Regions from separate parts of the Myxococcus sp. MH1 genome, predicted to be linked through region 3. Evidence: riboswitches for the same ligand, from Rfam matches in the RefSeq annotation. Region 3 holds a riboswitch; each other region holds the start of a gene.
What was found. Region 3 has a riboswitch for cobalamin ahead of AC6JA9_RS20590 (acyl-CoA thioesterase). Riboswitches for the same ligand answer to the same signal wherever they lie in the genome.
Positions count from the first base shown of each region.

Region 1 (10,309 bases), 4.3 Mb from region 3:
ATCACGGTCATGTGGGCCACCCGCAGGTCCATCGCCGCGGTCCGCGGGTTGTCGGGGGGCGCGGGCAGCGCGCCGTCATGCTCGACCAGGTACACCGCCAGCTGGACGGCCCACGCGCCACAGCTGTCCTGGGCGAGCGCTTCGTTCCCGTCGCGGTCGTCCTGGTAGCGGACGGTGCAGCTCTCCGCCTCGATGCCAGGGAATGGCAGGTTGAGCAGCTGGAGGTCCTCCACCGGCACGTCGTCGGGGCTGAGCGGGTCGATGTAGAGCAGCTTCGCCTTGCGACGTCCCAGGAGGTTCGGCGCCCCGAGCGTGATGTAGAGCAGCGCCCAGTGGTTGCGGTGGCGGTGGAGCGGCTGGATGATGACGGTCGTCGCCGTGGTGATGGCCCCATGGACGGCGGTGCTGTACGCGGAGCGGTTCATCTCCCGCCACTGGACGCGGCTGATGCCGGGGAGGACCGCGACGTGCGGGTGGCCCTGGAGGTAGTAGCGCTGGAGGCAGTAGATGTCGTCCTCCTCGTAGTAGGTCCCCTCGTCGTCGAGCTTCGGGAGGGCGCTGGGGTCGCTGAAGTGTCCCAGGGCCTCGTACTCCTTGCGCTTCGACTCCAGGTCCTCGGCCTCCTTCTCCCCGTCCCGCGGCGAGCCCGACTCCTGGCTCCCGGAGACCTGGGACTTCTTCTTGCGAGGCAAGTCGATGACCCGAGGGGAGGGCTCCGCCAGCACCCGCCGCTTCACCTTGCCCAGGTTGTGAGGGCTCAGCAGGGGGAAGTCATGGACGCGGGGCCGGACGGGCACGACGACGTCCTGGCTCGGGGGTTGGATGACCACGAGGGGGCTCCCCAGCGACAGGCTCCCGGGGAGCTTGAGGTTCGGGCGGTCGAAGTCGATGCCCGTGTTGAAGAGGTCCAGGTTGCGCATCAGCAGGCGCTGCTCGAGCATCATCCTGCGGAAGTTCGTCTCCACGGAGGAGAGGACGTTCAGCTCCCGGGCCGTCTTCCCCTCCTTGGACTTGAGCTTGAGCTGGTGCTTGAGCAGCCCATCGAAGAAGGTCTGGACCGACAGGGGGGTGCCACAGACACGCATGATGCCGTGGACGAGGTCTCCTCCCGTCGGGTGCTTGCTCGCGCTCTCGACCAGGATCAGCAACCCGCCTGCTCGCGACGTCTTCGACGTGGCCAGGAAGCCCTGGAAGAAGGCCAGGTACTCGGCCCGCTCCAGGGTGGTGTTGTTGGTCGTGTCGATGATGATGGCCCCGAGCTCTCGCGCGGACACGAAGGGCTTGTTGTCGATGTTGATGGGATTGGGCGCGCCGTCGAAGACCAGGACGCGGGTGCCGACCTTGCTGTCCAGTGACGCGTAGAGCTCGTCATGGTCGAGCTCGAAGTAGGGCGCCCAGGACTGGATGGGCAGGGGCTCGCCCTGGGAGTCCAGCTTGGCGCCGCCCTTCGAGGAGAACAGCCAGTTCGAATACAGCATCCCGAACATCGTCGCCGACCGGAGCGCGGCCATGCCCGACACCAGCGAGGCCTTCTTGAGGACGAGCCTGTCGTTCACCTCGACCGGCGCGTCTCCGTCTCCCTTGGTGGGCTTCCTCGACGGCAGCAGGTCCGAGTCGTCATCCTCGTACTCGGACTCCGACCCGTAGCCTGAGTCATCGGGCTCGGGCTTGCGCTTCTTCTTGGGACCCTGGACGCGTGGGAGGACGCCCGCGAGGGTGTAGGAGACCTGGTTGTTCTCGAAGGCCCAGGAGCACGCCACCTCGCTGCCGTTGAAGTTGCCGATGAGCTCCGCGTAGTTCGCCGCCGTGGCCTTGGGGGAGTTGTTCGTCAGGGCGTGCAAGGCCGACATCAGGCGGTCGAGCGCGGCGAGCTGGTCATCCCCATAGCCCTCCAGGGACGTGATGAGCTTGATGACCGGCGGCACCTTCGAGGGCACCACCTTGGGCATCACCTTGAGCATCGCGGTGATGAACTCGCCGGTGAAGTCGAGCGCCTCGATGATGGCCTCGGCCCCGGCGGCAGGAGGCAAGAGCCCCGGGTCCAGCCGGATGCCGTTGGGGATGTCCGCGAGCGTGGGGAAGACCGAGCCGAAGCCCTCGCGTGAGACGACCTCGATGCCAATGCCGCGGGCGCGCAGCGCGCGCGTGAGCCTGGCCCCGAAGACGCACTGGATGATTCGCCACTGGCCCTGGTTGTTCAGCTTCGAGGGGAAGGCCTGCGCCTCGTTTCCGAGGATGCACAGCATCGGATAGCCGTGAATCTGCCAGCCCGGGCCTCGCTCCATCGCGAGCCGCGTGCCCCCCTCGACGTGGAAGCTCTTGCCCTTCTGCACGAAGCCGGCGAGCACCGCCTGGCACACCGCCCGCTTGGACAGGATGGCGATGTCGCTGAGCGGCACGGCCAGCCCAGCGCAACCCTCCTCGAACAGGGAGAGCAGCGAGTACATGCCGCCCCCGTTGCTGAGCGGCTGACGTCCGCCTCCCTTCGACGAGGTGTCGAGCGGCTTGCCCCGGCCCAGCACGAAGCCCGGGCTGTACGAGCGGGGATAGGACCGCGTCCCCAGGTTCGCGCCCGTCGAGAACCTCGTGAAGGGCACCATCGAGTTCGCGGACGCGAGCATGACCTGGTGCAGCCACTCGAGGTCGTAGGTGATGCGGATGCTGCCCGCTTCTTGAGCTGCCTCGACTTGCCACACCATCGACCGGCTCCTTGGTTCCCCATCGGACGAGCCCGGGTGCGCATCGGGGGACGCGCGGCGTCGGGAGGGACCTGGCCGGAGGTTTTGCATGCGTCGCGCCAGGGTGGACTTCACTCGGGAGCGCGCGGGATGGGGCCCCTGGCGCACCGTTCCCGGGGCGCTTGCGTCGTGCCTGGACGCACGTTCGTCCCGAGGGGACGCGGCTTCAACCCATCCCCTCTCCGTGAAAGAGTGCGCCCACCCGTCCCGCCGTCCCGAGGTGCCTTGCGTGAACCGCTCCGTCCTCGCCGCCCTGGTCGTCCTGGGAACCGCCCCGTCGCTCGCCGCGGCGCCCGCGCCCGTCTCCGCCAAGGCCCGCGCCATCCATGACTCGGCGCTCATCATCGACACCCACGTGGACACGCCCCTGCGCATGCTCAACGAGGGCTTCGACGTGGGCTCCAAGCCGCCCAATGGCCAGGGGCACCTGGACCTGACGCGCGCGCGGGAGGGCAACCTGGGCGCGGCCTTCTTCTCCATCTGGGTGGAGCCCAAGGAGTACGCCGGCCGCTACACCCACCAGGCGCTGCGCATCATCGACTCGGTGCACACCGCGGTGGAGCGGCACCCCGACCAGATGGTGCTCGCGCTGTCCTCGAAGGACATCGTCGCCGCGCGCTCCGGCAAGCAGAAGAGGCTGGCCACGCTGCTGGGCGTCGAGGGCGGCCACGCCATCCAGAACGATTTGGGCGTGCTGCGCGACTTCTACCGCCTGGGCGTGCGCTACATGACGCTCACCTGGTCCAACACGAACGAGTGGGCCGACTCGTCGGGCGACCTCACCGACACCACCGTGAAGCACCACGACGGCCTCACCGACTTCGGCCGCGACGTGGTGCGGGAGATGAACCGGCTGGGCATGCTCGTGGACGTCTCGCACGTGTCCGACAAGACCTTCTTCGACACGCTGAAGGTGACGCGCGCGCCGGTGATTGCCTCGCACTCGTCCGCTCGCGCGCTCACGGACCACCCGCGCAACATGACGGACGAGATGCTCAAGGCCGTGGCCGCCAACCGCGGCGTCGTCATGGTGAACTTCTTCTCCGCCTTCGTCGACGACGACTACCGCAAGGCCTACGCCGCCATGTCCCAGGAGCGCGCCGCCGCCCTGGCCGCGGTGGAGGCGAAGCACCAGGACTCCGACCCCGTCACGCGCTTCCGAGCCCAGTCCCAGGCCGGCTGGGAGTGGGCCGCCAAGGTGCCGCGTCCTCCGCTCAAGGCCGTCATCGACCACATCGACCACATCGCGAAGGTGGCCGGCGTGGACCACGTGGGCCTGGGCTCGGACTTCGACGGCATCAACTCCGCGCCCGAGGGACTCGACTCGGTCGCGGACCTGCCGCGAATCACCGAGGCGCTGCTCGCCCGGGGCTACACGCGGGAGCAGCTGCACAAGATCCTGGGCGGCAACCTCCTACGGGTCTTCCGCGATGCGGAGGCCGTCAGCCGCGAGCTGCGCTCACCCCCCAGCGTCCGGCGCTGATTCCAGTCCCGCGAGGGCAGGCGGCGGCACGAGGGAACGTGACGCCTGTCCGCCCGGGATTGCAGGCGCGGCGCGTCTTTTCCGATGCACCTGCTGTACAGCGGGTCCGGGGAACCCGGGGGCTTCCTTCGGCCACACGCGAAAGCTAGCCTCGCGTTCATGGCATCGGGCGTCGTGTTGATTCGGCTGGGGCTCGTCGCCGCCCTGTGCCTGGGCGTGGAGGCTCGCGCGGAGGACGGCGGCGGCGCATGGCTGGCCGTGGCGCGCATCGCCTCCGCGGAGGACGGCGCCCTGCTCGAGCGCGTGCGCGGACAGAGCAGCGACCTGCCCGTGGAGCTGCGCGCCATGCCGGGCCCCTCCCTGGAGGGCCCGCCCCAGGCCCAGTGGCGCTCCGCCGTCGAGCTCGCGGACGCGCACCAGGCCCGCGCGGTGCTCTGGTTCCAGCGCTCCGGCTCCGAGCTGCGCGTCCACTTCGCCGAGCCCGGCAGCCGGCACCTCTTCGTCCGCACCGCGAAGCTGGAGGGACAACCCGGCGCGCTCGAGTGGTCCGCGGGCGCCGAGGCCGTGGCGCTCGTGGTGCGCTCCGCCCTGCGCGCGGTGGAGGCGGGCACGCCCCTGGGCGAGGTGGTGGAGGCCGCCGCGCCCCCCGTGCCCGTGCTCGAACCCGAGGCCGGCCCCGTCGTCGTGCCCCCGGAGCTGTGGACCTATCCGCCGGCCTCGAAGGACGCGCGCTCCCTGCGGTGGCAGGTGATGGTGGGCGGGCTCGCCGCGCTGGATGGGTACACGGACTCCGGCCAACAGGGGTTCCTGATTGGCTCCGGGTGGGAGTTCCCCTCGGCGCGGCTGCGGCTGCTGCTCTCGCTGAGCCTGGCGCGCATGCTCCCGGATGGGCGCACCGACGTGAAGCTGGAGCAGTACTCGGGCGGGCTGTGGCTGGACTTCCCGCTGCTGGAGACGGGCGCCCTGCGCTGGGGCCTGGGCGCGGGGGCGGGCCTGCTGCTCTTCGGCCGCAGCACGGAGTCGTACTTCCCGGGCATCCAGGCCGCCAAGCCGCGCTTCATCCCCGCGCTGCTGGTGGGGCCCGACACGTCCCTGCGGTGGAGCTTCTCGCGGCTGCTCGCCGTGGAGCTGTCCGTGGCCGCCGACGCGGCGGTGGGGCGGCCGGAGCTGGGTTACTCCGAGAACGGAAACTTCGTGCCGCGCAATCAGGGCTGGGCCATCCGGCCCAGGGCGTCCCTGGCGCTGGTGCTGCTGCCATGAGCGGTGATGACCCGTTTTCGCCTCGGCCTCCCTCCATGGGGTCGATGACGAGCACGGGTCCGGAGGCCATCGGCAGGGCAAGACCTGGAGTGGACCCGCGCATCCAGGCGGCCATCCAGGGGCGCAAGGAGGCCGCCGAGTCCCTGCTGCTGGAGCTCCTGCCCCGGGTGCGCAACCTGGTGCGCTACCTGGTGCACGGCGACGGGGACGTGGAGGACATCGCCCAGGAGGCGCTCATCGCGCTGCTCCGGGGGCTGCCCTCGTACCGGGGAGAGGGGCAGTTCCACTCGTGGGCGGACCGGGTGGTCGCGAGGACCACCTTCGCGTGGCTGCGGCGCGCCCGGGGCACCGAGGCGCGCAGGGGCGAGGAGCCGGCCGAGTTGACGGCGGTGCCGTCCGAGGACGCGCCGCCGGACGAGTACGTCCACCGCCGTCGCATGGTGATGCTGCTGGACCGTATCCCCGACGAGCAGCGGCATGCGATGGTGCTGCACCATGTGCTCGGCATGAGCGTGCCGGAGGTGTCGGACGAGCTGGGGATTCCCTTCGAGACGATTCGCAGCCGCCTGCGGCTGGGGCGCACGGCGCTGCGCGCGCTGGCCACGGATGCGGGTGGCGCTCCGGAGGGAGGTGCGGCATGAGTCGGCTCGTGGATGAGGACGGGCCGAACGAGCTGCTCACGCCGTTGGATGACGGCTCCGGACCCGCGCGCCGGCTGTCGCGGCAGAAGTCCGCAGCGCTGGTGCAGGCCGCGCTCCTGGCCGCGATGGACGCGCCGTCGCCGCCGCCGCGTCGGCGACACCGGCCGCATTGGTGGATGGGCGGGGCCCTGCTCGTGGTCGGCGCCGCGGCGGTCGCGACCTGGCAGCTCTGGCGTCGCCAGGAGCCTCCTGCTCCGGAGGACACGGCGGTCATCGCTCCCTCCGCGCCGCTGATGCCCCGCGCCGAGCCCGTCGTGCCCGTGCCCGAGGCGCTCGCGCCGGAGCCGCCCGTGCCGTCGATGCCCGGTGCGGCCGCGCGAGCGCAGTCCGTGCCTCCAGGGCCGGAGGGGGTCGCTCCGCAGGTGCCCGATGCGGTCGCTCTGGAGTCCATCACTCCGGTGAAGCCCCGGATGAGCGCGCCGTCCGCCGCGCCCGCGCCGGAGGACCTGCTGCGCCGGGCCAACGCGCATCGGGCCACCGGACAGTGGAAGGCGGCCGAGGCGCTCTACCTGCGCGTCATCCGGGCCGAGCCCCAGGGCATGTCCGCGTACGTCGCGCGCGTGGCCTCGGGCGCGCTGAGGCTGGAGCACCTGGGCGATGCGCGCGGGGCGCTGCGCCAGTACCAGGAGGCCCTGAAGGGCTGGCCCGGGGGCTTGTTGGAAGAAGAGGCGAGCCACGGTGTCACCGAGGCGCTGCGCGCGCTGGGGGACCGGGACGGCGAGGTGCGCGCGTTGGAGGACTTCCTCGCGCGTCACCCCGATTCGCCCCATGCCGTGGCGGCCCGGAAGCGGCTGAAGGAGGTCTCAGGTCGATGAGTCGCGCCAACGTGACGAAGGTCCTCTGCGTGCTGGGGCTGGTGGGCGCCTGGAGCGCGTGCGAGGTGAAGGACCCGGTGGCCTTCATCGAGACGCCCCGCAACGACGCGGGGCCGGTGGCCTCGTCGGACGCCGGGCCAACGACGGGCGAGGGCGAGGAGCCCGCCGATGACCACACCGCCTTCTGCGCGTCCACGGGGCCGCTGCTCCTGGTGGGCGACAGCCTCACGGGCGCGAAGGTGTGCAGCGGGCACCTGGCCGAGCGGGCCTTCCGCTACGCGCTGTGCTCGTGCGAGCGGCTGGCCTTCAGCGCGTCGCTCACCACGGATGCGTTCAAGAGCTCGCTGGGCAAGTACGTGCCGGGCGGCAAGGGCGGCGCGGTGGCGACGAACGGCGGCGTCGCGGCCAACGACACGCTGACGATTGGCGGCGGGCTGAGCGCGGGCGGCGCGGACGGCATCCTGCTGGGGCGCGGCCTGTCGGTGGGCGGCGGGCTGTACAGCGGCGGTCCGCTCAGCGGCAACGTGTCCGCGCAGGTGACGGGGGACGCGTGGGTGCGCGGCGACGTGGGGCTCGCGTCGCTGAGCGTGGCGGGCAAGCTGGCGGTGCCCGCGGAGCGCAGCATGTCCGGCACGGTGACGGCCGCCGAGGTGCTGCGCGAGCCGGTGGACTCGGTGTCGCCGTGCGCGTGCGGGGACACCGCGTCGGTGGTGGACATCCAGGGGCTCATCGCCAACCACGCTCGCGAGAACCACAACGACGTCATCGACCTGGAGCCCTCGGCGCTGCAGGGCTTCACCGGCGAGCGCACGCTGGAGCTGCCGTGCGGGCGCTTCTTCCTGACGGGCATCGAGGGCCAGGGCCGGCTGAACCTCGTGGTGCGCGAGCGCACCGCGCTCTTCGTGCGGGACAGCGTCGTCATCGGCGAGCGGCTCTCGGTGGAGGTGGTGCCGCCGGGGGAGCTGGACTTGTTCGTGGGCGGCGACATGACGGTGGCCGGCCAGCTCCTGCTGGGGTCCGTGGACGCGCCGGCGAAGGTGCGCGTGTACGCCGCGGGGACGGGGACGCTGGGCATCTCCGCGGGCAGTGTGCTCGCGGGAAACCTCTACGCGCCCGGCGCCACGCTGACGCTTAGCGGCAACGCGGAGGTGTTCGGCTCCGTCTTCGTGCGCCACATCGAGTCGTCCGGCACGCTGGCGTTGCACTACGACGCCGACATCCTCTCGCTGGCGAGCGCCTGCGGAACCGTGGAGTGACGCAAGGGGGGTGGACAGGGCGAGGGGGCGTGCACAGGTTTGCGTGCACACCTTCCCGGCCTGGAGGGCTCGTCGTGCTCCACCGTCTGTCCACGCTGATGTCCCGGCTCCAGGAGGACCGCGAAGCCCTGCTGCGGGAGGTCGGGTGGCCCGTTCTGGTGTGGGACTCCATGCCGAGCCGTCCGCGCTCCGTGGCGCAGGCGGAGCCGCCGACGCTGAAGGTGCCGATTCCATCGCGAGTCGTGGAGCCCGTGGTGTTCGAGCTGTGTCCGCGCTTCCCTGGCCGAGGGCCGGAGGTGATGGTGGGCCGCAGCCCCGAGTGCGACATCGTCCTGCCCGAGCCCACCGTGTCGCGACAGCACGCGCGCTTCCGTCCGGAACCGCACACCGAGGTGTGGAGCGTGACGGACCTGGAGAGCCACGGCGGCACCTTCGTGGAGGGGGTGCTGATTGTACCGGGGCGCTCGACGCCGCTGTTCAGCCAGGCCTCGCTGCGACTGGGGGGCGCGCAGGTGGTGTTCCTGCAGGCGAGCGCCTTCGAGTCCTACGCGCGCGCGTGCGAGGTGTCGTCCCGGGTGCGCTTGACGCGCTGGTAGTCAGCTCCTAGAAGGGGTGCGCCCTTGGGTGCCCATGTCGGGCTTTCAAGAGGGAAGCCGGTGCGATTCCGGCGCGGTCCCGCCACTGTGAATGGGCCGCCCTGAGGTCAGGGCCGGGGACTTCGGTTGTCGCCACTCCGGCGGTGTCCAGGCGGACGCTCCGGGGGAAGGCGGAAGCCCCCTTCCAGCCAGACGCGTCGTGCGCCTGGAGCTGGAGTCCATCAGCCAGGAGACCTGCCCGAGGGTGCGGACGTGTCGCGTGGCGGCACGGGCGGATGGCCTTCTCTCTTCGATGGAGAGAGCGGAAGGCGGAGCATGCGGCGCACCTTCCTCGCCGGGCACCTGGTGTGCCTGGCGCTCAGCCTGCCTTCCGGAGCGCGCGCGCAGGCGACGGACGACGTCGTCGTGCCCGCGACGGTGGTGCGAGGCAAGGCGCCGCCGCCTCCCGACGCCCCCGAGCGCCGCGACCCCACGGGCGCCATCACCGTCATCGACGCGAGCGAGCATGCGGGCGAGGCGCGGGACACGGCGGAGCTGCTCGTGGGCTCGGTGGGGCTCGCGGTGCAGGACTCGGGTGGCTACGGGCAGAGCAAGAGCCTGGTGGTGCGCGGCGCGGCGTCGAACGGGGTGTTGGTGTTCCTGGATGGCATCCCGCTCAACGGCGCGGGCGGCATGGCGGACCTGTCGCAGGTGCCGGCCGCATTGGTGGAGCGACTGGAGGTGCTGCGCGGGGGCGCGGGGGCTCGCTATGGCTCGGGAGGGCTCGGCGGCGCGGTGAACATCGTCACGCGCGCGCCGTCGTCGCACGTGCGGGCCAGTGGAGAGGTGGTCTACGGGAGCTGGAACACGGCGCTGGGGCACGTGGCCATCACCGGGCCTTTGTTGGACGGGAACGCTTTGGTGCTGCTGCACGCGGGGCGCTCCGATGGGGACTTCGCGTACGAGCTGGATGAGCTGCCCGCGGTGCCGGACAACCCCGTCACGGCGGAGGCGCGCGCGCGCAACGACGCGAAGGGGGGAGGCGTGCTGCTGCGGTATCGGCGGCGGCTCCCGGGGGGCTCGCGGCTGGATGTGCTGTCCGAGCTGTCGCTGGAGGACCGCGCGATTCCGGGCACGGTGCAGAACCCCCAGTCCGCGGGGCGACAGGACCTGGACCGGCTGTCATTGGGCGTGCGGTGGTCGGGGACGCAGGCGAGTGTGAGGGGCTTCTTCCGTCGCGATGGCCTGGAGGTGACGGGGGGGCTGCTGGGGGCGGGAGGTCCGCAGCGGCATGTCGTGGGTGGGGTGGAGGTGGAGGGGCGGACGCTGCTCGGGGGCGGGCATGCGCTGACGGCCACGGTGGCGTCGTCGGGTGAGCAGGTCACCCAGGCGAGGGGCGCGCAGTCCGCGAGCTGGTGGCGCGGCAGTGTCATGGTGATGGACGAGTGGGCGCTGGTGGCTGACGTGTTGAGCGTCGTGCC
Region 1 is NZ_AP026947.1:9,476,878-9,487,186, reverse strand. Features, by position in the region: gene AC6JA9_RS37430 (hypothetical protein) at 1-2,699, opposite strand, end outside; gene AC6JA9_RS37425 (dipeptidase) at 2,968-4,221, shown strand; gene AC6JA9_RS37420 (hypothetical protein) at 4,381-5,481, shown strand; gene AC6JA9_RS37415 (sigma-70 family RNA polymerase sigma factor) at 5,526-6,122, shown strand; gene AC6JA9_RS37410 (tetratricopeptide repeat protein) at 6,119-6,997, shown strand; gene AC6JA9_RS37405 (DUF7305 domain-containing protein) at 6,994-8,253, shown strand; gene AC6JA9_RS37400 (FHA domain-containing protein) at 8,328-8,849, shown strand; cobalamin riboswitch at 8,859-9,105, shown strand; gene AC6JA9_RS37395 (TonB-dependent receptor plug domain-containing protein) at 9,165-10,309, shown strand, end outside.
Region 1: it holds a riboswitch for cobalamin, as region 3 does, so the genes downstream of both, AC6JA9_RS37395 (TonB-dependent receptor plug domain-containing protein) here and AC6JA9_RS20590 (acyl-CoA thioesterase) in region 3, are expected to answer to the same signal.

Region 2 (10,309 bases), 4.3 Mb from region 3:
GCTCTGTGTCTCGGCGCTCGTGCTCACGGGCTGTCCGGATGAGGGCGTGGTCTGCACCTCCGGCCTCGTCGTCTGTGACGGCGCCTGCGTGGACACGCGGAGCGACACCGCGCACTGCGGCGCCTGTGGCACCACGTGCTCCTCGGGGGAGGTCTGTCAGGACGGCGCCTGTGGTTGCCGCGCGGGCACCGAGTCCTGCAACGGCGCCTGCGTGGACACCGCGACGGATGTCGCCCACTGCGGCGCGTGTGGCTCGGCCTGTGCCGCCGGGCAGGTCTGCGAGTCCGGCACCTGTCGCGAGGGCTGCTCCGAAGGGCTGCTGCGCTGCTCCGGCGCGTGCGTGGACGGCCAGTCGGATGCGCTCCACTGCGGCGCCTGCGGCAACGTGTGCCCCGATGCGCAGTCCTGCCGCGCGGGACGTTGCACCTACGACGTCGTGGCCGCGTGCTTCACCAACGGGCAGCTCGTGGGCCTCCAGGCGGGGACGGACCAGCTCGGACCTCGCCGAGAGTTCGGCGCTGGCATCCAGGCGCTCGCGTCCTGGGACGGCTTCGTGCTCGGCGCGGACATGACCAACGGCAAGCTGCTCCAGGCTCCTGGAGGCAACCTGGGCGCGCTCGTCGAGGAGGACTCGCTGGGCGTCGTGTCCGGCTCCCCCAATGACATCCTCGTGGACCCGCCCCACGTGTACGTCATCGACTCGGTGAACAACACGCTCCAGGTGCTCCGCCGTGACGGCCCGTCCCACGGCAACGGCCTGGGCCTGCGCACCGTGGGGCAGTTGAACCTCGGCCCGAACACCAGCCCTCAGGCGCTCGCGCGCTTCGGCGACCTGCTCTACATCCCGCTCTTCGGCACCGGCAGCTCCAACTTCCAGCACGGCAACGCCGTGGCGCGCGTGGACATCTCCGACCCCACGCAGCCGCGCAAGGTGGACACGCTGTCGCTCACCGGCCTGGACCTGAAGCCCTTCGACGGTACGGGCTCCATGCCCCTGCCGTTCTCGGTGACGGCGACGCGCACCCACGTGTACGTGGCGCTCACCAACCTCAACCCCGCCAACGACTACCGCCCCAACGGGCCGGGCATGCTCGCGCGCATCGACCCCGCCACCGGCGCCGTCAGCGCCATCGACCTGGGCCAGGAGCGCTGCCTCAACGCGGGCTACGTGGAAGCCGTCGGTGACCAGCTCGTGGTCGCCTGCATCGGTGAGGCCATCTACGACACGGCCAACGGCTACATCGCCACGTCGGTTCGCTCCACGGGGCTGGTGCTGGTGAAGAACGATGTCCCCGTGGCCTCCTACGCGCTGAATCCCGGCTGTCAGCCCGGCGCACCGGGTTGCCTGTTGTCGGTGGCCAGCCGCTTCGCCGTGTCCCGAGGCGCGGTGTACCTGGCGGACACCAACGCGGGCCGCGTCTTCGTCGTGGAGGTCGGTGATGGCACCCTCACCGAGCGCAGGGGCTCCTCCACGCCCACCGCGAAGGGCCCCGCGCTGGAGGCGTGCCCGGTGGACCCTCGACGCCCCGTGTCCAACGCCATCGACGTCACCGCGCTCCATTGACAATGCCTGTCGCCCGCCATATCCCGGCCGCGTCCTCGGTGCCGTCGTGCGAACCACGGCGGCTCTAGGGAACCCGGTGCGAATCCGGGACTGCCCCGCAGCGGTGTGCAGGAACGACCGCCGTCATTGAAGCACTGGTCCCTCACGGGACTGGGAAGCGACGGCCACTAGGTGGGCGCCCTCCGGGGCTCCCGCGCCTGCGAGTCCGAAAACCTGCCGTGGACCCGTGCCCCTTGGGCACGGACATCACCGAGGCCTCCGAGGGGAGGCGGCGGAGGCGTCAGCCCATTCACCGCGCACCGTGGGGTGCTCGGGTGCCCGCCTTCGACCGCGTCCTCCTGGAAGCCCACCCGCCCGTGGGGGCGGAGAGGGACGAGGACGCAGATGAAGACGGCTGAATCGAAGCGCGCGAAACCTTGGATGAAGTCCGCATCACTGGCCGTGGCCTCCTTCGCCGTGGCCCTGCTCGGCACCGGTTGCAACCCGGAGTGTGTCGACCCGTTCGACTGCCGCGCCGACAATGGCGAGGCCCCCGCGGGACAGCAGTGGGTCTGCGTCGACGAGCGGTGCGAGACCGAGCCCCTCCCCACCACCCCGACGCCCGATGCGGGGACGCCGGATTCGGGCACGCCCGACGCGGGCCCGCCGGACTCCGGGACGCCGGATTCTGGTACGCCGGACTCCGGCACGCCCGACGCGGGTCAGCCGGACTCGGGCACGCCCGACGCGGGTGAGCCGGATGCAGGTGCGCCGGACGCGGGTGAGCCGGATGCCGGCCCCGTGGTGGTCGACTGCGCGACGGTGCCGCTGGACCCGAAGCTGGGCACGCTCGTGCTCCAGCCGGGCTTCGTCGCCGCCGAGTCCGTGGCGCTGTCGCCGGACATCCTCGCGCTCGGTGCCTCTCCGGGTCCCACGTATGCGTTCTACGGCATCCAGGGACGGGGCAAGGACGCCGCGCTGTACTCGCTGGGCACCTGGCCCGACCTGCTGCCGGGCACCACGAAGCTCTTCGACATCATCACCCCCGCGGACCGCGAGGGCGGCGCCACGGTGTACCCGAACGGCTACGTCATCAACGACGGCCTGCGCGTCTTCACCGGCTACACGCTGGGCGCCACGGGCTCGCCGGGCAACGTCGCCGCGTATGACCTGGCCACGCCGGCCAACTCGAGCTTCGTCGTCGCGCCCAAGAACTTCTCCGCGGCGGCCTTCACGTCCGGGGAGCTGAGCGCGGTGCTCGTCAACGGCGGCGGTCTGGGCTCGGCCTCCGACCTGGCTGTCTATGGTCTCGTGACGTCCACGGACCCCATGGGCACGGTGCGCGCGGTCAACTTCCCGCAGGGTGACGTGGTGGGCAGCGGCTTCACCGCCGTGACGGACACGGGCGTCGCCGCGCTGGGCTACTTCGACCAGAACTTCGTCAACGTCCTCCACGGCGTGGCGCCCACGACGCTCGCCACCGCCATCACCAGCGGCACGCCGCTGGACCTGGGCACCCAGGCGAAGGTCGACGTGGGCAGCGACTTCAACGACGTCGCGGCCTTCGGCGGTGGCGTGGTGCTCAACCGCGGCGCCTACGCTCCCCCGGACTACGACTTCGTCGCCACCGACGTGTCCCGCTACGCGCTGTCGGTCGGCGCGAATGACGCCGTGACGGTGGGCGCGCGCGTGCCCGTGCTCACCTACGTCAACCAGTGCACCACGGTGCGGATGCTCAAGGCGCTCGGCTCCGACGTGCTCGTCGGCGTGTCCGACCGCAACGGCCGGCGCCTGGTGCGCCTCCAGGTGGCGCCGTGAGCACGCGCGCCTCCTCGTGGTTCGGTCGCGGCACCGTGCTCGCCCTGGCGCTGAGCCTGTCCGCGTGCGGTGGGGACGAGGCTCCCGTCACGGACGACGACGCGGGGCCCGGTGACTCGGGGACCGACGCGAGCCCCTCGCGGCCCGCGGACCCGTACGCCGACGAGGTGGTCGAGTACCTGCCCGGCCCCGGCGCGGGCTTCGGACAGGACCGCTTCCCGTCCATCGTCCTGGGCGCGCCGGTGGGCGCGGGGCTGGACAGCGGCTCGCTGGATGTCCTCTCGCTGGGGCAGGGTGGCTCCATCACCCTGCGCTTCACGGACCTCGCGGTGGTGGATGGCCCGGGCGTGGACCTGCTCGTCTTCGAGAACGGCTTCCTCATCGCCGGAGGCCCGCGCGCCTTCACCGAGCGGGGCCGCGTCTCGGTGAGCGACGACGGCGTGCAGTGGCACGAGTTCCCCTGCGCCCCCTCGGACGCGACGAACAACTACCCGGGCTGCGCGGGCGTGCGTCCCGTGACGGCCAACCCCGCCGCTGGCATCAGCGCCACGGACCCCGCCGTGGCCGGCGGTGACGGGTTCGACCTGGCCACCGTGGGCCTCGCCCGGGCGCGCTACGTGCGCATCGTCGACGCGGGCACCAACGGCTCGGCGGGCACCTCCGCGGGGTTCGACCTGGACGCCGTCGCCGTGGTGAACGGCGTGTCGCTGACCGCCGCGCCATGACGGACCTGGACCGCCGCGCCGCGCTCCTCACGTTGGCCCGGGGCGGCTGTGCCCTGGCCACGCTGGGCGCGGGGTGCGGCGGCGAGTGGCGGGAGGCCATCGTCCTGGACCCTCCGCCCGAGGGCGCCTCCTGCCCCGACCTCCCCCAGCCCGGCACCGCCGCCGAGGGCTGGGTGGAGGTGCGGCTCGAAGCGCATCCGGGCCTCGAGTCCCCCGGAGGCCACGCCCGGGTGCACGCGCCCGAGGCCCTGCTGGACGTGCTGCTCGTCCACACGACGCCCGGGTGCTTCGTGGCGCTGTGGCGCATCTGCACGCACGGCGACTGCGGCGTGGACTGGCGGCCCGGGGAGGGCGTGGTGGAGTGCCCCTGTCACGGCTCGCGCTTCGCCCTGGACGGCGCCGTCCTCCAGGGCCCGGCCCGGCGGCCGCTGGCGGCGTTCACCGCGGTGCGGCAAGGCGCGTCCGTCTTCATCCACCGGCCGCGCTGAGCCCCGCACCCGAGGGAGCGGCCCGGCGCACTGTCAGTCCTGACCCGGCGACGGGCCTTTGCGCCGGGAGTCCGGGTCAGCCCCGTCCCCCTCCGGGGCACAGGTCTCCCTCTCTTACGTTGAGAGAGAGTCGTGTAATGTCGGGGATTCGATGTGGCAGATCATCATCAACGGGCCCGGCTACTTCGACACGTCCTATGACTTGCCCGAGGGCGTGACGAGCCTGGGCCGCGCCGACGAGAACGACATCGTGCTGGGCGGAGACCTGGTCTCGCGCCGGCACGCGCGCCTCTACGTGGAGGCGGACATCCTGCGCATCGAGGACCTGGGCAGCCGCAACGGCAGCCGCGTCAACGGCGCGCCCCTGCAGGGCTCCCGGCAGCTGTCCCCCGGCGACTCCGTGGCGCTGGGCGAGAACACGCTCGCGGTGCGCCAGCCCAACACCGTGGAGAACGCCGCCACGGAGATGGTGGACCTGGGCGCCGGCGGCGTCGTGCGCTTCGGCCACGGACAGGACGTGGGGCCCTCGGTCCTGCTCGCCAAGAGCGTGCGCGACGCGGACGTGCTGCGCCTGCTCGACAACGTGGGGCCGGTGCCCTTCGAGGACTTCAACCAGCAGGCCTCGTTCGTCCCCCCGGCCAGCCCCCGCGTGGCGCAGGAGACGCTGGTGCTGATGTTCCGCACCGCGGAGGCGCTCTCCACCGCCACCACGCTGTCCACCTTCCTGGACCTGACGATGGACCGGCTGCTGGAGCGCACCGACGCCACCACGGCGGTGGTGCTGCTCAAGCACCCCACGGGCGCGCTCGTCCCCGCGGCGGTGCGCCACCGGGGACGGCTGGCCAAGGGCGAGGTGCCGGTGTCCGACGCCATCGTCGACGAGGCGCTGCGCCAGGGCCGCGCGCTCGCGGTGGGCGACGTGCGCGACGACCGCCGCTTCGCCGCGCGCGAGAGCGTCATCCTCTACGGCGTGGCCAGCGTGCTGTGCATCCCCATCGGCTCCGAGGCCCCGTACCAGGGCGTGCTCTACGTCAACACCTCCGCCAAGGGCGACGGGCTGGAGCCCATGCTGGACGCGTGCTCGGCGGTGGCTCACCTGGTGGCCACCGGCGTGCAGAAGTTCTCCCCGCGCGACGGCGGCGCCACGCAGGAGCGACTGCGCCGCTCGCTGGAGCGCTTCCACCCGCCCGACGTCGCCGAGCGCCGCGCCACCGAGGCCCAGCGCCAGGGCGGCCGCCTGCCGGGCCTGGAGGAGCGCACCCTCACCGTGCTGCACGTGGAGCTGGTGGGCTTCCCCGCGCTGGCGTCGCGCATCGGCGGGGCCAAGGCGACCAGCCTGCTGAGCGACTTCCACTCGCGCGCCACCGGCATCGTGTTCAGCTTCGAGGCCACCGTGGAGTCCTTCATCGGTGAGTCCATGCGGGCCCTGTTCGGCGTGCCGTACGTGAAGGGCGAGGACTCCGTGCGGGCGGTGCGGGCGGCCTTGGCCCTGCGCTCGGACTGGGAGCGGGCGATGAGCCGCCGTCCCCTGGACGAGCGCTGCTCGCTCCGGATGGCCCTGCACACCACGCGCGCCCTGGTGGGGATGATCGGCAACGAGGTCCGCCCCGACTACACCGCCGTGGGCGAGGGCATGTCCGTGGCCACCTGGCTGGCGGCGACGGGCAACCCCGGGCAGGTGTTGATTTCCGGTAAGGTGCTGGCGGCCGTGGCGGCCCGCTTCGACGTGATGCCCCTGGGGGAGCGGCTGGTGCGCCCCCCCAAGGAGAAGGTGGCCGCCTTCGAGGTCCTCGACGAGGACGTCGGGGTGTTGACCAACCCCGGCCTGCGGTGAAACCCCCTGCGGCAGGTTGACGGGTTGATGGACCAGGGCAAGCCAGGGTTCAATGGGCGCCCGAGTGGTGGACCCCCGCCCCCATGAACGCTCATAACCCCTCCGCCCGGCTGCGCCCGTTCCGGCCCCAGCCCTTTGGCCGGTACACCCTCCTGTCCCATCTGGCGACGGGCGGCATGGGTGAAATCTATCTCGCGAGGCTGGAGGGCGCGCAGGGCTTCGAGAAGCTCTGCGTCATCAAGAAGATCCTCCCGCAGCTCGCCGAGGACACCGACTTCGTCGAGCGCTTCGTGGGTGAGGCGCGCACGCTCGTCCGCCTGAGCCACGGCTCCATCGCCCAGGTGCTGGACATGGGGCTGCACGAGGGCGAGGCCTACATGGCCCTCGAGCACGTGGACGGCAAGGACCTGCGCAAGGTGGCCGCCCGGGTGGGGGACAGGCAGGTTCCGCTGCCGCTGACGTTCATCCTCTACGTCATGGGCCGGGTGCTGGACGCGCTGGCGTACGCGCACCGCAAGAAGGACGACGACGGGGAGGACCTGAAGCTGGTCCACCGGGACATCTCGCCGCAGAACATCCTCATCTCCTACGAGGGGGAGGTGAAGGTCATCGACTTCGGGCTGGCCAAGAGCCGGCTGTCGGCGGCGAAGACGAACCCGAGCATCATCCTGGGCAAGTTCCTCTACATGTCCCCGGAGCAGGCCCGGCACCAGCCGGTGGACCGGCGCGCGGACCTGTACGCGGTGGGCCTGACGCTCTACGAGCTCATCTGTGGGAAGAACCCCTTCGACGGCATCCACCCCGGCGAGCTGATGTCCGTGGTGGCCAACCCGAAGGTGGCGCCGCTGGACGAGGTGGAGCCGCTCACGCCGCGCTCGGTGACGGCGCTGGTGGCCAAGGCGCTGGAGGTGGACCCGGCGCAGCGCTTCCAGACGGCGGAGGAGTTCCGCGGCCGGCTGCAGGCGTGCCTGATGGAGATCGACCCCAGCGCGGGGCCGGAGAGCGTCAGCCGCTTCATGCGCGAGCTGTTCACCGCGGACTTCCAGTCCGAGCGCCGGCTGCTCGCGAGCCTCAAGGACGTGCCGCGCGGTGGCTACGCCGAGGCGCGCGCCGCGGCTCCGGAGCCCTCGGAGGAGGGGGCCGCGCCGCGTCCGTCGCCGCCCGCGGGGGCGATGTTGCCGGCGAAGACCATCCGCCTGGATGGGCCGGTGGAGGCGCTGTCCTTCCATCCGACGCGGCGCAGTCGCGATGGTGGGCCCGTGGATGACGGGGAGACGCGTCCGGGCATCCCGATGGACGAGTCCACCCGGCCCGCCTTCCCGCTGGAGGCGCTGGAGGAGGAGGCTCGGGTGCGGGCGGCCCGGCTGAATCCGGACACGTCGCCCTCCCTGTCCGTGGAGGTGGCGCCCGAGGTGGCCGCCCGCCCGCCCTCGCCGCCGCCCGCCGTCGCGCCCGCGCCTCGGCCGCCGTCGCAGACGCGCGAGGTCCCGCTCACGACCATGCCCGCGGAGGCGATTCCTCCCGCGCCGCCACCGCCACCTTCGCGCCCGGACACGCGGCCCACGGAGCTGGAGCTGCTGCCCGTGGGCGCGGTCGTCGGCCCCGCGGACGGGCAGGGGAGCCCCTACGACGCCACCGACCCCCGCGCGGAGCCGCTGCGTCCCTTCGGGGAGGACCCGCGTGGCGCGGCGTCCCGGCCCCCCACGTTCAGCGGCGGGAACCCGCGTCCTCCTCCGCCTCCCGTCACACCGCCTCCCGCGGCGGTGATGCCCCAGCGGCAGGCGCTCGTGCCTCCTGGCGCGCCGGCACCGGCGTCTCCGGCGCGCTCCGGGGTGATGGTGATGCCCGCTGTCAGCGTGCCTTCCGAGGCGCCGGCTTCGGGTGTGACGACGCGGCCTGGACCTGGGGCCTCGATGCCGTTCGCGGGCGAGCAGCCCGCGTCCGGTGTGACGACGCGGCCTGGACCTGGGGCCTCGATGCCGTTCGCGGGTGAGCAGCCCGCATCCGGTGTGACGACGCGGCCTGGACCTGGGGCCTCGATGCCCTTCGCGGGTGAGCAGCCCGCGTCCGCTGCGACGACGCGCTCCGGACCTGGGGCCGCGATGCCCTCGGCTGGCGAAGTGCCCGCGTCCGGTGTGACGACGCGGCCAGGACCGGGGGCCTCGGTGCCCTTCGCGGGCGAGCAGCCCGCGTCCGGCGTGACGACGCGACCTGGACCTGGGGCCGCGCCGCCCCCTGGGTCTCCGTCGCGCTCGGGCGCGATGACCATGCCCCCGGCCGCCGCGTCCGCGCGCGGCGGCTCCCTGACGTCGAACCCGGGTGTCCCCTCACGCTCGGGTGCGATGTCGATGCCCGACGCGGCGTTGACGTCGAACCCCGGCGTGCCGTCGCGCTCGGGAGTGATGACGGGGCAGGGCTCCGCGTTGACGTCGAACCCGGGTGTCCCCTCCCGCTCGGGAGCGCTGCCAGGGCAGGGCTCCGCGTTGACGTCGAACCCAGGGGTTCCGTCGCGCTCGGGCGCGTTGCAGGTGCAGGGCGCCGCGTTGACCTCGAACCCAGGCGTGCCGTCGCGCTCGGGAGCGAAGGTGGGCGAGCCGGGCGTGGTGGTCTCCGACCTGGAATCTTTGGTTGGTGACGCGGACGGCGAGCTGCCGGTGCTCACGCCCGAGCAGATGGGACACGGCGAGCCGTCGGAGCGCCTGGAGGAGATGGACACGAACCCCCGGGCGTCGCGGCCCGGGCGAGCGGAGCGCTACGAGGACACGCACCCGCGCGCGCCTCGGGACGCGGACACGGACCCTCGGGGTCCACGCGTGGCGGACATGCAGGCCCGCGCCGCCGTCCACGAGGACACCCAGCCTCGCGTCGTCCTGGACGAGAGCCTCCTGCGTGACGCGGAGGGCGTCGCGCGCGACGACGAGGAGCGCTCGGGTGTCTCGCGTCCGAAGACGGGCTCGCGCCGTGTGAGGCCGTCCTCTCCGGGCATGGCGCCCGCGCCGGGGCGACGCACGGGTGTCAGCCGTCCCGTGGTCGTCGCCGTGCCCGAGGAGGAGGAAGAGGACGCGGACGTGCGCGTGTCCATGGCCTCGCACGAGGAGACGCGGCGCACGTCGGTGCCCTCGCGGCCCAACGTCCCCGTCCGTCGCCCGTCGGAGGACACGCGCAAGACCACCGTGCCCAAGCGCGGCAAGCGCAGCTCCGCGCTGACGTGGGTGGTGGTGCTGGGCGGCTTGGGTGCGCTGACGGCGGGAGCGGCGTTCCTCCTGTCGGACCCCCAGGTCCGGGGAATGGTGATGAACCAGCTCGGGCAGCTCGGCCTCGTCGCCAAGGGGCCCGAGGGAGCTCCGGCTCCGAGCCCCGTGGCTCCAGGCGCGAAGGCCTCGAAGGCCCCTGGGGACGGCGCCGCGGAGCCCAAGCCGGGCGCCGTGGTGGCGGAGCAGGCCCCCGTGGAGGCGGCGGCCCCTGGCGAGCAGGCCCCGGCTGACAATCCCGCGGCGGTGGACAGCCCGCCGTCCGCGCCTCCCGAGGCCGAGGCGGCCACCGCGCCGAAGAGCGCCGAGGACGATGACGGCTCGTTGCTGGCGCCCCTGGGGAAGCCGGCTCCGAAGGCCCCCGCGCCGAAGCGCGCCAACACCAATCGCGTGCGCATCATCAAGGGCGCGGGCCCGCAGACCGAGCTGGCACGCGAGTGGAAGGCGGCGAACGCCGAGTTCAAGAAGCTCGAGGCCCTCCGGTCCTGCGACAACCTGGGGTTCCTCTGCCAGAAGCGGGACGACCTGGATGAAGAAGTCGCCGCCGCCCAAGGGGAGTCCAACCCCGAGCTCTTGAAGACGGTGAGGAACTTCAGGAAGCAGGTCCAAGGCAAGCTGGCGTCAGGCGACCCGTGACGCCGTTGCCGTCG
Region 2 is NZ_AP026947.1:9,465,369-9,475,677, reverse strand. Features, by position in the region: gene AC6JA9_RS37390 (MXAN_6577-like cysteine-rich protein) at 1-1,564, shown strand, start outside; cobalamin riboswitch at 1,584-1,799, shown strand; gene AC6JA9_RS37385 (hypothetical protein) at 1,985-3,361, shown strand; gene AC6JA9_RS37380 (cell surface protein) at 3,358-4,086, shown strand; gene AC6JA9_RS37375 (QcrA and Rieske domain-containing protein) at 4,083-4,574, shown strand; gene AC6JA9_RS37370 (adenylate/guanylate cyclase domain-containing protein) at 4,726-6,408, shown strand; gene AC6JA9_RS37365 (serine/threonine-protein kinase) at 6,585-10,295, shown strand.
Region 2: it holds a riboswitch for cobalamin, as region 3 does, so the genes downstream of both, AC6JA9_RS37385 (hypothetical protein) here and AC6JA9_RS20590 (acyl-CoA thioesterase) in region 3, are expected to answer to the same signal.

Region 3 (10,309 bases):
TCTTTTAATGGATTCGGGGCATCCAGAAAAGGCGTGTCATCACGAATGACCCAGCACATCGGCGCTCGCAGGCTGCATATTCACGGCCCGCGACACCGACGAGAGGAGCACTTCATGAAGTTCACACAGCTGGGCCGAACCGGCCTGCGTGTCTCCCGCCTCTGCCTGGGCTGCATGAGCTACGGCACGCCTTCCTGGCGACCCTGGGTCCTGAACGAGGAAGCCTCCCAGCCCTTCTTCCGCCGCGCGGTGGAGCTGGGCATCAACTTCTTCGACACCGCGGACATGTACTCGCTGGGAGTCAGTGAGGAAGTGACGGGTCGTGCGCTGCGACGGTATGCGCGCATGGAGGAGGTGGTGCTCGCCACCAAGGTGTACTTCCCCATGGGGGACGGGCCCAACATGCGGGGCCTGTCTCGCAAGCACATCGTCCAGGCGTGCGAGGCGAGCCTCAAGCGCCTGGGGGTGGAGACCATCGACCTGTATCAAATCCACCGGATGGATCCGCACACGCCGCTGGAGGAGACGCTGGCGGCGTTGGATCAGCTCGTGAACCAGGGCAAGGTGCGCTACCTGGGCGCGTCGTCCACGTTCGCGTGGCAGTTCGCCCGCGCGCTGGGCGTGGCGGACCTGCACGGCTGGTCGCGCTTCGTGTCCATGCAGGACCACTACAACCTGGTCTACCGCGAGGAGGAGCGGGAGATGCTGCCCCTGTGCGAGGCGGAGGGCATCGGCGTCATCCCGTGGTCTCCCCTGGCGCGCGGGCTGCTCGCGGGCTCCCGCAAGTCGCTCACGGACCGCAGCTCCACGACGCGCGCGAAGACGGATGCGTACGCGCCCGTGCTGTATGACCAGCCGGGTGACTGGGAGGTGGCGGAGGCCAACCGGAAGGTGGCCGAGGCGCGCAACGTGCCGCCCGCGCAGGTGGCCCTGGCGTGGCTCTTGTCACGGCCGGTGGTGACGGCGCCCATCATCGGCGCCACGAAGCCGGAGCACCTGGAGGACGCCGTGCGCGCCGTGGACCTCAAGCTCACGGCGGAGGAGCTTCAGCAGCTCGAGGCGCCATACCAGCCCCACGCGCTGCGCGGCATGTGAGCCGCGCGCGGGCACCTCAGAGGTCCATCTGAGGTGCGGACCTGGGCGCCTCCATCGGGGTCATGGGGCCGTCCAGGAACGCGGCGCGCGGTCCGGCGCCGCCATAGGCCATCGCCTCGATGCGGTTGACGCCGGGAGAGGCCGGGTCCCTCGGGTAGCACTCCGCCTCCGTCTCCTGGAGCTTCAGCTCCGGGCGGTGCTCGCCCATCCGCTCGATGCGCGGGGGCACGTAGCCGACGGCGTCCTCGAAGGCGTAGCGCGTGAGCAGGCGCAGGGTGGCCACCGGCCCGCAGCGCACCTCTGGACGGCGCACCATGTTGCCGCCGATGGTGAGCTCTCCCGGGTGCGCGCCACCCACGTTGGACACGCGGACGGCCTGGGGAACCATGGTGACGGCCCACGTCTCCTGGCAGCTCACCACCACGTCCGGCACGGGACGGCTGACGAGCTTCAGCGGCGCGTACTCGCCCGCGGCCATCGCGGTGCGGATCAGCGGCTTCCACGGGGGGATGGTGCCCTCCGGCATCAGGTTCGTCCGGCACTCCATGGACGTGCCCGCGTCGTCCGCGACGAACACCACCTGCACGTTGCTGAGGTAGCGCGCGCCGGACGCCTCGGCCCGCTCCAGGAAGCGCAGCACCAGCGCGCTGCCATCCTGCGCGAGGCCGAAGGGCATGGAGATGGCCCAGGGCGAGTCACCGGACTCGAGCGCCAGCTCCGGTGGGACGACGGTGACGGGGGGGCCGCGGCGCGGCACCACCGACGAGGTCCGCGCGCACGCGGCGCACAACAGCAACAACAGGGTCAGGGCTGAACGACGCATGGCGTCCCCTCCGAGAAGCGCACCTGGGCCAGGTCGAGGCTAGCACCGCGCTCACGCGCCCGGCTGCAGTGCCCTCCGGAAGGCAATCATCCAGGAGCCCTGTCGATATGGAGGGCGGCTTCGCGCGTTGTCGAGGCCGCCCGCGTGCGCCCGCTCAGGAGCCCAGGGCCTCCGGGCTCTTCAGCCACTGCGCCGCGGCGCGCACGTCCGCCTCGAAGTGGATGCGGGCCTCCGCGCGCTCGCGAGGGTCCTGCCGACGCAGCACGTCCCACGGCGCGAAGGTGGCCAGCGCGCCGGGAGCCCATTCGGAGGGCACCAGCCGCCCCCGCCCCACGTCCAGCCGGAAGCCCGGTCCCAGCAGCACCTGCCCCGCGGCGCCGCCCAACGCGAGCAGCAGCCGGGGACGCACCCGCGCCGCCTCCGAGGCCAGCTCCTCCCGCAGGGCCCGGGTCTCCGGCCAGCTGAGCGCGCCCGAGCGACGCCCCGGCCAGCGGGCCCGGGACACCCGCAGGTCCGAGCTCCGCAGCCCCGCGCGCGAGAGGACCAGCTCCAGCAGCCGGCCCGAGGGCCCCACGAAGCACGCCGCGTCTCCCTCCTCCCGGGTGCCGGGCACGTCCCCCAGCAGCAACACCCGCGGCCGCGCGTGGACCGGGTCCGGCGACGCGGCGCGGGCCGGAAAGGGCCCAGGCTCCGGGAACACGAGCCCCGCGCCGAAGGACAGCCTCGCCCGATCCCAATGCGCGCTGGCGTCCGGCGTGAAGAGGCTCCAGTGGAGCGAGGGGAAGCGCCCCACGAGGAAGGGCGCGGCCAGCCGGACGACGAGGTGCTCCGGCCGGTACCACGCGACATGGCGCGCCTCTCCATCCGAGGCGGCGCGATGGAACCGGACGCGAATCACCAGCTCCCGCAGGTCCCGCCGCACCGCGCGCTCCATGCGCCGCAGCCGCTGGACGTCCCGGTCCGCGTCCTTCTCCAGGAGGCGCCGCTCACCGTGCGTCAGCCGCCACAGCACGCGGTACAGCAGCGCGAAGCGCTCCGGATCCCGGTGACACACCACCTTCTCCGCCAGGGACAGGAAGTCCGCGGGCAGCGCCGGGACGGCCCGGGCGCCACCACCGGACAGGAGCGGGTCCACCCACTGCGTCCACGCCCCCTGCCCCTGTTCGAACTCCACCCGGTCCGGAGGCATGCCGCGCACCAACAACCCACGCGCCACCTCCCGGAACGACGACAGCTCCGGCGCCACGCTCACTCGCACCTGGACCTCCTGGTCGCTCGACCACCCGAGCGACGCAGGCTACCTTCCAGGTCTGACACCGCCAGCCCACCCAGGGCGTCGTCGCGCGCTACTCCTCCTTGGCGAGCGCGTCCACCTGCTCCTGGAGCCCGTCCAGGTCCTCGAAGAAGGACTCCACGGGCTGGGCGCGGGCCACCCGGAAGACGGGCGGCAGCAGCGTGCGGGAGAAGTCGAGCGACGTGCTGAAGGGCTCGTTGCCCAGCAAATCGTTCGCCCGCGACACGGCGCCGAAGGCCAGCGTCACCACGACGAGCACCCGCACCAGCCGCGCCGGCTCCCACCGCGCCACGTAGCGCAGGTGCCAGAAGAGCCCCCAGCCCATGAGGAGCAGGAACGTCGCGTGGTACACCCAGGAGAGGCTCGCGCCCAGGCCCAGGCTGAAGCCCAGCGCGGCCACCAGCAGCGGCAGCGCGACGGCGCCCAGCAGCACCAGCGCGCCGATGGTCGCGTGCGCGCGGTAGTGGAAGTGGCGACGGGAGATGCGGCTGGCCACCGCCCAGCCTCCGGCCCACAGGAGCGTGAGCGTCAGGGGCATCACCAGGGCCACCGTGAGCTCGCCCCAGTCCGTGCGCGCGTAGTTGCCCAGGTAGGACGCCAGCGCGCTGAACAGCAGCAGGGACAGCATCGCCACGGGGAAGGCGCGCGGGTGCTCGAACACGCGCTCGCGGGGCTCGCCGGACACGGTGCTCACCACCGTGGGCGGCACCGCGTGGTTGCGGGCCCGGAAGCGCAGCACCGTGTCCCCCACCGCCACGCGGGTGTCGGGCACCAGCTCCAGCTCCGCCAGCTGCGTCCAGGGCTGCACGCGCCAGGTGCCGTTGTCGCTGCCGACGTCGCGCAGCACGAGCGCGCCGTCCTCGCGGCGGTCGATGCGCAGGTGCTCGGCGGAGACCTTCGGGTCATCCAGGATGACGTCGTTCGAGTACGCGCGGCCCACCGTGGCCGGGAAGCGCTCCAGCCGGTGACGCGTGTGGACGGAGTCACCCTCCAACACCTCCAGGAAGATCACTTCGTCCACGACAGCCCCTCCAGGTAGCGGCGCGCCAGCTTGCGCGCGTTGTCCGCCGTGAAGCCGCCCAGCGTGAGGCTGGTGTCCACCCCGCTGGTGCTGGCGTTGAGCGCGGCGGCGCGCAGCACCAGGTCATAGAGCCCCGGGAAGCGCTTGTACGCGCGCAGGCACATGGCCGCGCGCACGGGCAGCCCGCCCACGTCCACGAACTCGGAGGTGCACCGGAAGTTGGTGACGTCCTCGCGCGAGGCCTCCACCGTGTCCGGGTCCTGCGAGAACAGCGCGGTGTAGAGCGCGGAGAAGCGCAGCGCGCCCAGCTCCTGGCTGGAGGCCTGCTGATGCAGGAAGGCCACCACGCCGGTGCGGTGCCGCGAGGACAGGTAGATGTCCTCCTCGGACGAGCACTGGTAGTTCGTCACGGTGTACGGCACCTCCGGATCATGCGGCGTGTCGCCCCAGCACTTGAGGAAGGGAATCCACCGCCCCGGGACGTGGTAGCTGCCCAGGGCCTGCTTCGGCAGCGAGGCCGCGAGCATCTGCTCGGTGAGCCGCTGCTGGTTCTCGATGAGCTGCGCGCGCACCGTCTCCAGCAGCGCGGGCGTCGCGTCCGGCGCCATCTTCAGCGCCCGGCCGAGCAGCGTCCTCGCGCGGTGCACCGGCACCAGGAAGCCCAGCTGGTTGCCCATGGTGGCCACGTTGACGCCCACCACGGTGCCCTGCCCCGTCAGCGTCGGGCCGCCGCTCATGCCCGGGTTGATGGCGCCGCTGAAGTGCAGGCGCTCGTAGAGCGAGTCCTGGATGAAGCCGTTGTACGTGCCCTCGACGATGGTGGTGCCCAGGTCATGGGGGTTGCCCATGGCGAACAGGCGCGCGCCCTGGGGCGGCTCGCGGTCCTCCAGGACGAAGTAGTCCTTCACCGATTCATCCATGCGGATGACGGCCAGGTCGTGCACCACGTCCACGTCCACCAGGCGCGCGGGCACGGGCTCCCCGCCGGTGCGCAGCACGAGCTGCGCGGTGTAGTCCTCCGGGTGGAGCACCACGTCGGAGACCACGTGGTAGTTGGTGATGGCGTACCCGTCGCCCGAGACGAAGAAGGCGGAGCCGATGGAGGAGCGCGTGCCCGAGCGGCGCTCGATGATGCGCACCTGGGCGACGCGGTTCTGGATGCGCTGGAAGAGTTCGTGGGTGGCCGGGGGCAACACGGCCGGAGGCGGCTCGGGCGCGGGAGCGGGCACGACGTCGGGTTGGCTTCGGACGGCGGAGGGCGCGCCCGGTTCGGATGGGGCGACGGCCGGCGCCTGCCCCAGCACGGCGACGAGGAGGAAGACGAACATGGATGCGGCGCACGCTATCCCAGCGCCGCGCGCGCGGGGGTACCGAGTGGCGGGGGCATGAGGCCTCCGGTGCGCTCGTCGACCCACCTGCCCTGTTGGCGACGCGCCGGGCAGCGGGTAGGGTCCGCCCCGCCCGAGGTGCCTCGTGGGGGTCCACGAGGTTTAGCAAGGGAATCCGGTGTGAATCCGGAGCTGCCCCGCAGCGGTCAGTGGGAACGAACGCCGTCGAACGCACTGGTCCTCGGCAGACGAGGGCTGGGAAGGGACGGCGCCTAGGACGCCAGCACGCGCCGCGATGAGGGGCGGGTGGTGGGAGGCCCACGGAGCCCGAAAACCTGCCTCGAGCCCATCTGGGACGCGGACAGCGCCCCGGGTGGCGCTTCGCCCCCGGCCTTCGCGGGAAGGTCAGGCCATCCCTCGCGGCCCACCGCCGCCCTCGGAGGTCTTCATGTCCGGGGAGGCCCGTGGGCCAGGAGTCCGTCCATGAGTCACATGCAGCCGTCCCTCCCCTCCTCCGCCACCGAGACGCGGATGGTGGACATGGTGTTTCCCGATCAGACCAACCACTACGGCACCCTCTTCGGAGGTCAGGCCCTGAGGTGGATGGACATGTCCGCGTTCATCACCGCCAGCCGCTACACGCGCCGCACCGTGGTCACCGCGTCCAGCGAGCGCGTGGACTTCCACATGCCCGTGCAGCAGGGGCAGCTCGTGGAGCTGGTCAGCCGCGTGACGGCGACGGGCCGCACCTCCGTCACCGTGGACGTGGAGATGTTCGCCGAGGACCTGCTCACGGGCGCGCGGGAGCTGTGCACGCGCGGGCGCTTCGTGCTCGTGGCGCTGGATGAGCACCGCAAGCCCACCGCCGTGCCCCCGCTCTTGCCCGAGCCGGGTGCGCAGTGACGTGAAGCCCTGAAACGCAACGTGCGCCGGGGCCGGCTCCTCGGGCTCCGGCGCGCACTCCAGCAGATGGCATCACGCGGGGACCCGCCCGCCTCCGAGGCGGCCCGCTCGCGGCGCCGCCCAGGGCGCCACCGGGGATTCATTCGTGCGCGAGCCGCGCGGTCGTCACGACTCGGAGGCCATCCGCCCCGCGCGCCCCCGGCGCCACGCCGCGTATGACGCCACCAGCGCACCGGCCAGCGCCCCCGCGAGCGCGCCCAACAAGCGCCGGGGAACCACGCCAGGCGTCGTCGTCGGCTCCAGGCGGAACGTCTCCAGCGAGGCTCGGACGCTCGGCGCCAGCACCTCCCAGCGCACCGCGGGCGCGCTGACGACGACCACCGCGTGCCGCCCCTCGGACGCGAGCCCCGCCACCAGCACCGTGCGCGTCTGCCCCGCGTCCCGCAGCGTCCCCAGCACCTCCACGCGCGGCGCATCGCCTCCAATCCGGTCCACGCGCTCCGGCGACAGCACCACCCCCAGCTCCCGCTGGAAGTGCTGCATCACCGCCGACGCGAAGTCGTCACGCTCGGACGGGCTCGCGGAGAAGCCGCGCTCCACCACCGACACCAACATCGTCGCGGCCTCCGGGCCCTCACCATCCGCGAGCGCCGCGGACAAGGCCCTCGGCGTCTCCGCGTCCAACGTCACCGCCCCCGCCACCGAGCCCGTGTACGGCTCCCACCGCACCATGTGGAACCCCTCGGGCGGACGCAGCACGTAGCCGTCGCGCCGCAGCTCGGTGCCGAGCGCGCCCGACAACAACAACCACCCTCCTGCCACCCACGAGAGACTCACACCGCGCAGCATAGGTCCCCCGCGCCCCGGACGCGGCCACTCGCGTGCCGGGCCGCATGAACCCATGGATACCCAGAAGACACGGCTTCACGGGCGCGGAGCCCGCCGGCCCGGCACACCGCGAAGTCAGCGCCCGGCGCGCCTTCGTTGTGACATCCCCGTCGGGCACGGGTAACCTCGCGCCGAGATGAATCCTGCAGCCCGGGTGGAGATGGAGGCTCGCGCCGACCGAGCGCTGCGCCGTGGAGAGCTGGTCGAGGCGCTCGACCTCTATGAGGCGCTCCTCCTGGCATTCCCGGACGACGGCGCGCTCGCCGACAAGCTCGCCAACCTCCGCGAGTCCCTCCAGCCCCTGGAGCTCCAGAAGCTGGAGGCCTCCCGACCGCCCGAGGAGCCTGAGCTCCCGCTCGGCCCCTCCTCACCCGCCCAGGAGGGTGAGCGCCTGTTCGCCCTCGGCGACTACGTGGGAGCGGCCGCCGCCTACCGCCGCGCCGTCCAGGAGCGCCCCGACAACGAGCTCTTCAAGGAGCGGTTGATCGAGGTCTACCGGATGGCGAAGGAGATGCCCCTACAATCTCCGACAGACAAGGCGCTGCCCAAGGCGCCCCAGCCCCGTCTGCAGGCCCTGCTGGACCGCGTCGCCTCTCGTCGCCGCCTCAAGCGGGACTGATGGAAGCTCGCGTTTCCACTCGGAAATCCGATCCGTGAGGTGATTCGCGCGTTGCACCCCGGCGCGGGGGCCTCCTATCATCAGGTCCGACGTCGCTGTCATGGTGGGCACTCCTGCCTCTGACACCCGCGTCCGACCCCTATGGCCCGTTCACTGAGACTCGGAGTCCTCACCGGTGGCGGAGACTGCCCCGGGCTCAACGCGCTCATCCGCGGCCTCGTCAAGCGGGGCACGCACGAGTTCGGCCACGAGTTCGTCGGCATCGAGAACGGCTACATGGGCCTGGTGGAGCCCGACCTCACGCGTCCCCTCACCGAGGAGGACACGCGCGGCATCCTCCCCAAGGGCGGCACCATCCTGGGCACGTCCAACCGCGCCAACCCGTTCATCTACGCCTTCAGGGAGGGTGAACGTTGGGTGGAGCGCGATGTGTCCGACGCCGTGCTGCGCCGCTGCGAGGCGCTGAAGCTCGACGGAGTCATCGCGGTGGGCGGCGACGGCACGCTGTCCATCGGCCACCGGCTCAGTGAGAAGGGCCTCAAGGTGGTGGGCTGTCCGAAGACCATCGACAACGACCTGAGCGGGACGGACCAGACGTTCGGCTTCGACACCGCGCGGCTCATCGTGACGGAGGCGTTGGATCGGCTGCACTCCACGGCGGAGGCGCACGACCGGGTGATGCTGGTGGAGATCATGGGCCGGCACGCGGGCTTCCTCACGCTCGAGAGCGGGCTTGCTGGCGGAGCGGACGTCATCCTCATCCCGGAGATTCCCTACCGGGTGGAGTCCATCGTGGAGAAGCTGCGCCGCAGGGCCACGCGCCGCCGCAGCTTCTCCATCATCGCCATCTCCGAGGGCGCCTTCCCCGTGGGCGGCACGCTGGCCGTGCTGGACAAGGCCGAGGACGTGCCCGGACGCGGCGTGGTGCGGCTGGGCGGCTCCGGCAAGGTGTGCGCGGACCTGCTGGCGCAGCACGTGGAAGCGGAGATCCGCGTCAACGTGCTGGGCCACCTGCAGCGTGGCGGGAGCCCGAGCGCGGCGGACCGCGTGCTCGCCACGCGCTATGGTTGCAAGGTGCTGGACCTGGTGCGCGATGGACAGTGGGACCACATGGTGGCCCTGCGCGCCGGAGAGATTGTCGCGGTACCGCTGAGCGAGTCGCGCAAGGAGCGCCGGGTGGACCCTTCCGGCGAGCTGGTGCGCTTCGCGAAGAGCATGGGCATCAGCTTCGGGGACTGAGGGAGGGGGAAGGCACTTTCGCCGCACACGTCATGACGCTCGTCGGCCGCCATATCGGTCGCTATCGCATCCTCGAGCAGCTCGGCTCGGGGGGCATGAGCGTCGTGTACAAGGGGCTCGACACCGCCCTGGACCGTGAAGTGGCCGTGAAGGTGCTGCACCCCCACCTGGCGGGCAAGGACGAGTCGCGGCGGAGGCTCGCGCGCGAGGCCCGCGCGGTGGCCAAGCTGCACCACCCCAACATCCTCGAGGTGTTCGACTTCTCCGCCGCGGACGCGCAGGACGCGTTCATCGTCACCGAGTACATCCGCGGCCAGACGCTCAAGACGGTGCTCGACGAGGGGCCCATGGATCCGCCGGAGCTGGCGGCCATGGTCATCCACGAGCTGGCCGCGGCGCTCGCGCATGCGCATGAGGCGGGCGTCATCCATCGCGACCTGAAGCCCGAGAACGTCATGGTGCGCGAGGACGGCATCCTCAAGCTCATGGACTTCGGCATCGCGCGGCTGCTCGACATCGAGGAGCGGATGACGGTGACGGGCACGCTCGTGGGCTCGCCCGCGCACATGTCCCCCGAGATCATCGAGGGCCTGGAGGCCGGCCCCGAGGCGGACGTCTTCAGCGTGGGCATCATGTTCTACGCGGCCATGACGGGCCGGCTGCCCTTCTCCGCGCCCAACACCACGGCCACGCTCAAGCGCATCCTCGACGGCGACTACGAGGACCCGCGCCGCCGCGTCCCGTGTCTGTCGGATGAGCTGGCGGACATCTGCGCGCGCTGTCTCCAGAGGGACCCGAACCAGCGCTACCCTGACGCCGGCAAGCTGCGCGACGCGCTCGCGGACTACCTGGCGGGCCTGGGCTTCGCCCGCGTGGGCGAGGAGCTGGTGTCGTTCTTCGCCGACCCGCCGTCGTACCGGAAGCTCGCGCGCCAGCGCATCGTCGCGTCGCTGCTGGAGCGCGGTGAGCGACTGCTCGCGGAGAAGCGCACGCCGCGCGCGCTCGGCTGCCTCAACCAGGTGCTGGCGCTGGACGCGCAGAACGCGCGGGCGCTGGGGCTGCTCAAGGGCATCCAGCGGGCGCAGCGCGCGCGGAAGTG
Region 3 is NZ_AP026947.1:5,167,350-5,177,658, reverse strand. Features, by position in the region: gene AC6JA9_RS20615 (aldo/keto reductase) at 115-1,095, shown strand; gene AC6JA9_RS20610 (hypothetical protein) at 1,112-1,918, opposite strand; gene AC6JA9_RS20605 (DUF4130 domain-containing protein) at 2,073-3,176, opposite strand; gene AC6JA9_RS20600 (FHA domain-containing protein) at 3,265-4,233, opposite strand; gene AC6JA9_RS20595 (S1C family serine protease) at 4,221-5,561, opposite strand; cobalamin riboswitch at 5,681-5,918, shown strand; gene AC6JA9_RS20590 (acyl-CoA thioesterase) at 6,045-6,464, shown strand; gene AC6JA9_RS20585 (hypothetical protein) at 6,630-7,313, opposite strand; gene AC6JA9_RS20580 (hypothetical protein) at 7,489-7,971, shown strand; gene AC6JA9_RS20575 (6-phosphofructokinase) at 8,113-9,210, shown strand; gene AC6JA9_RS20570 (serine/threonine-protein kinase) at 9,243-10,309, shown strand, end outside.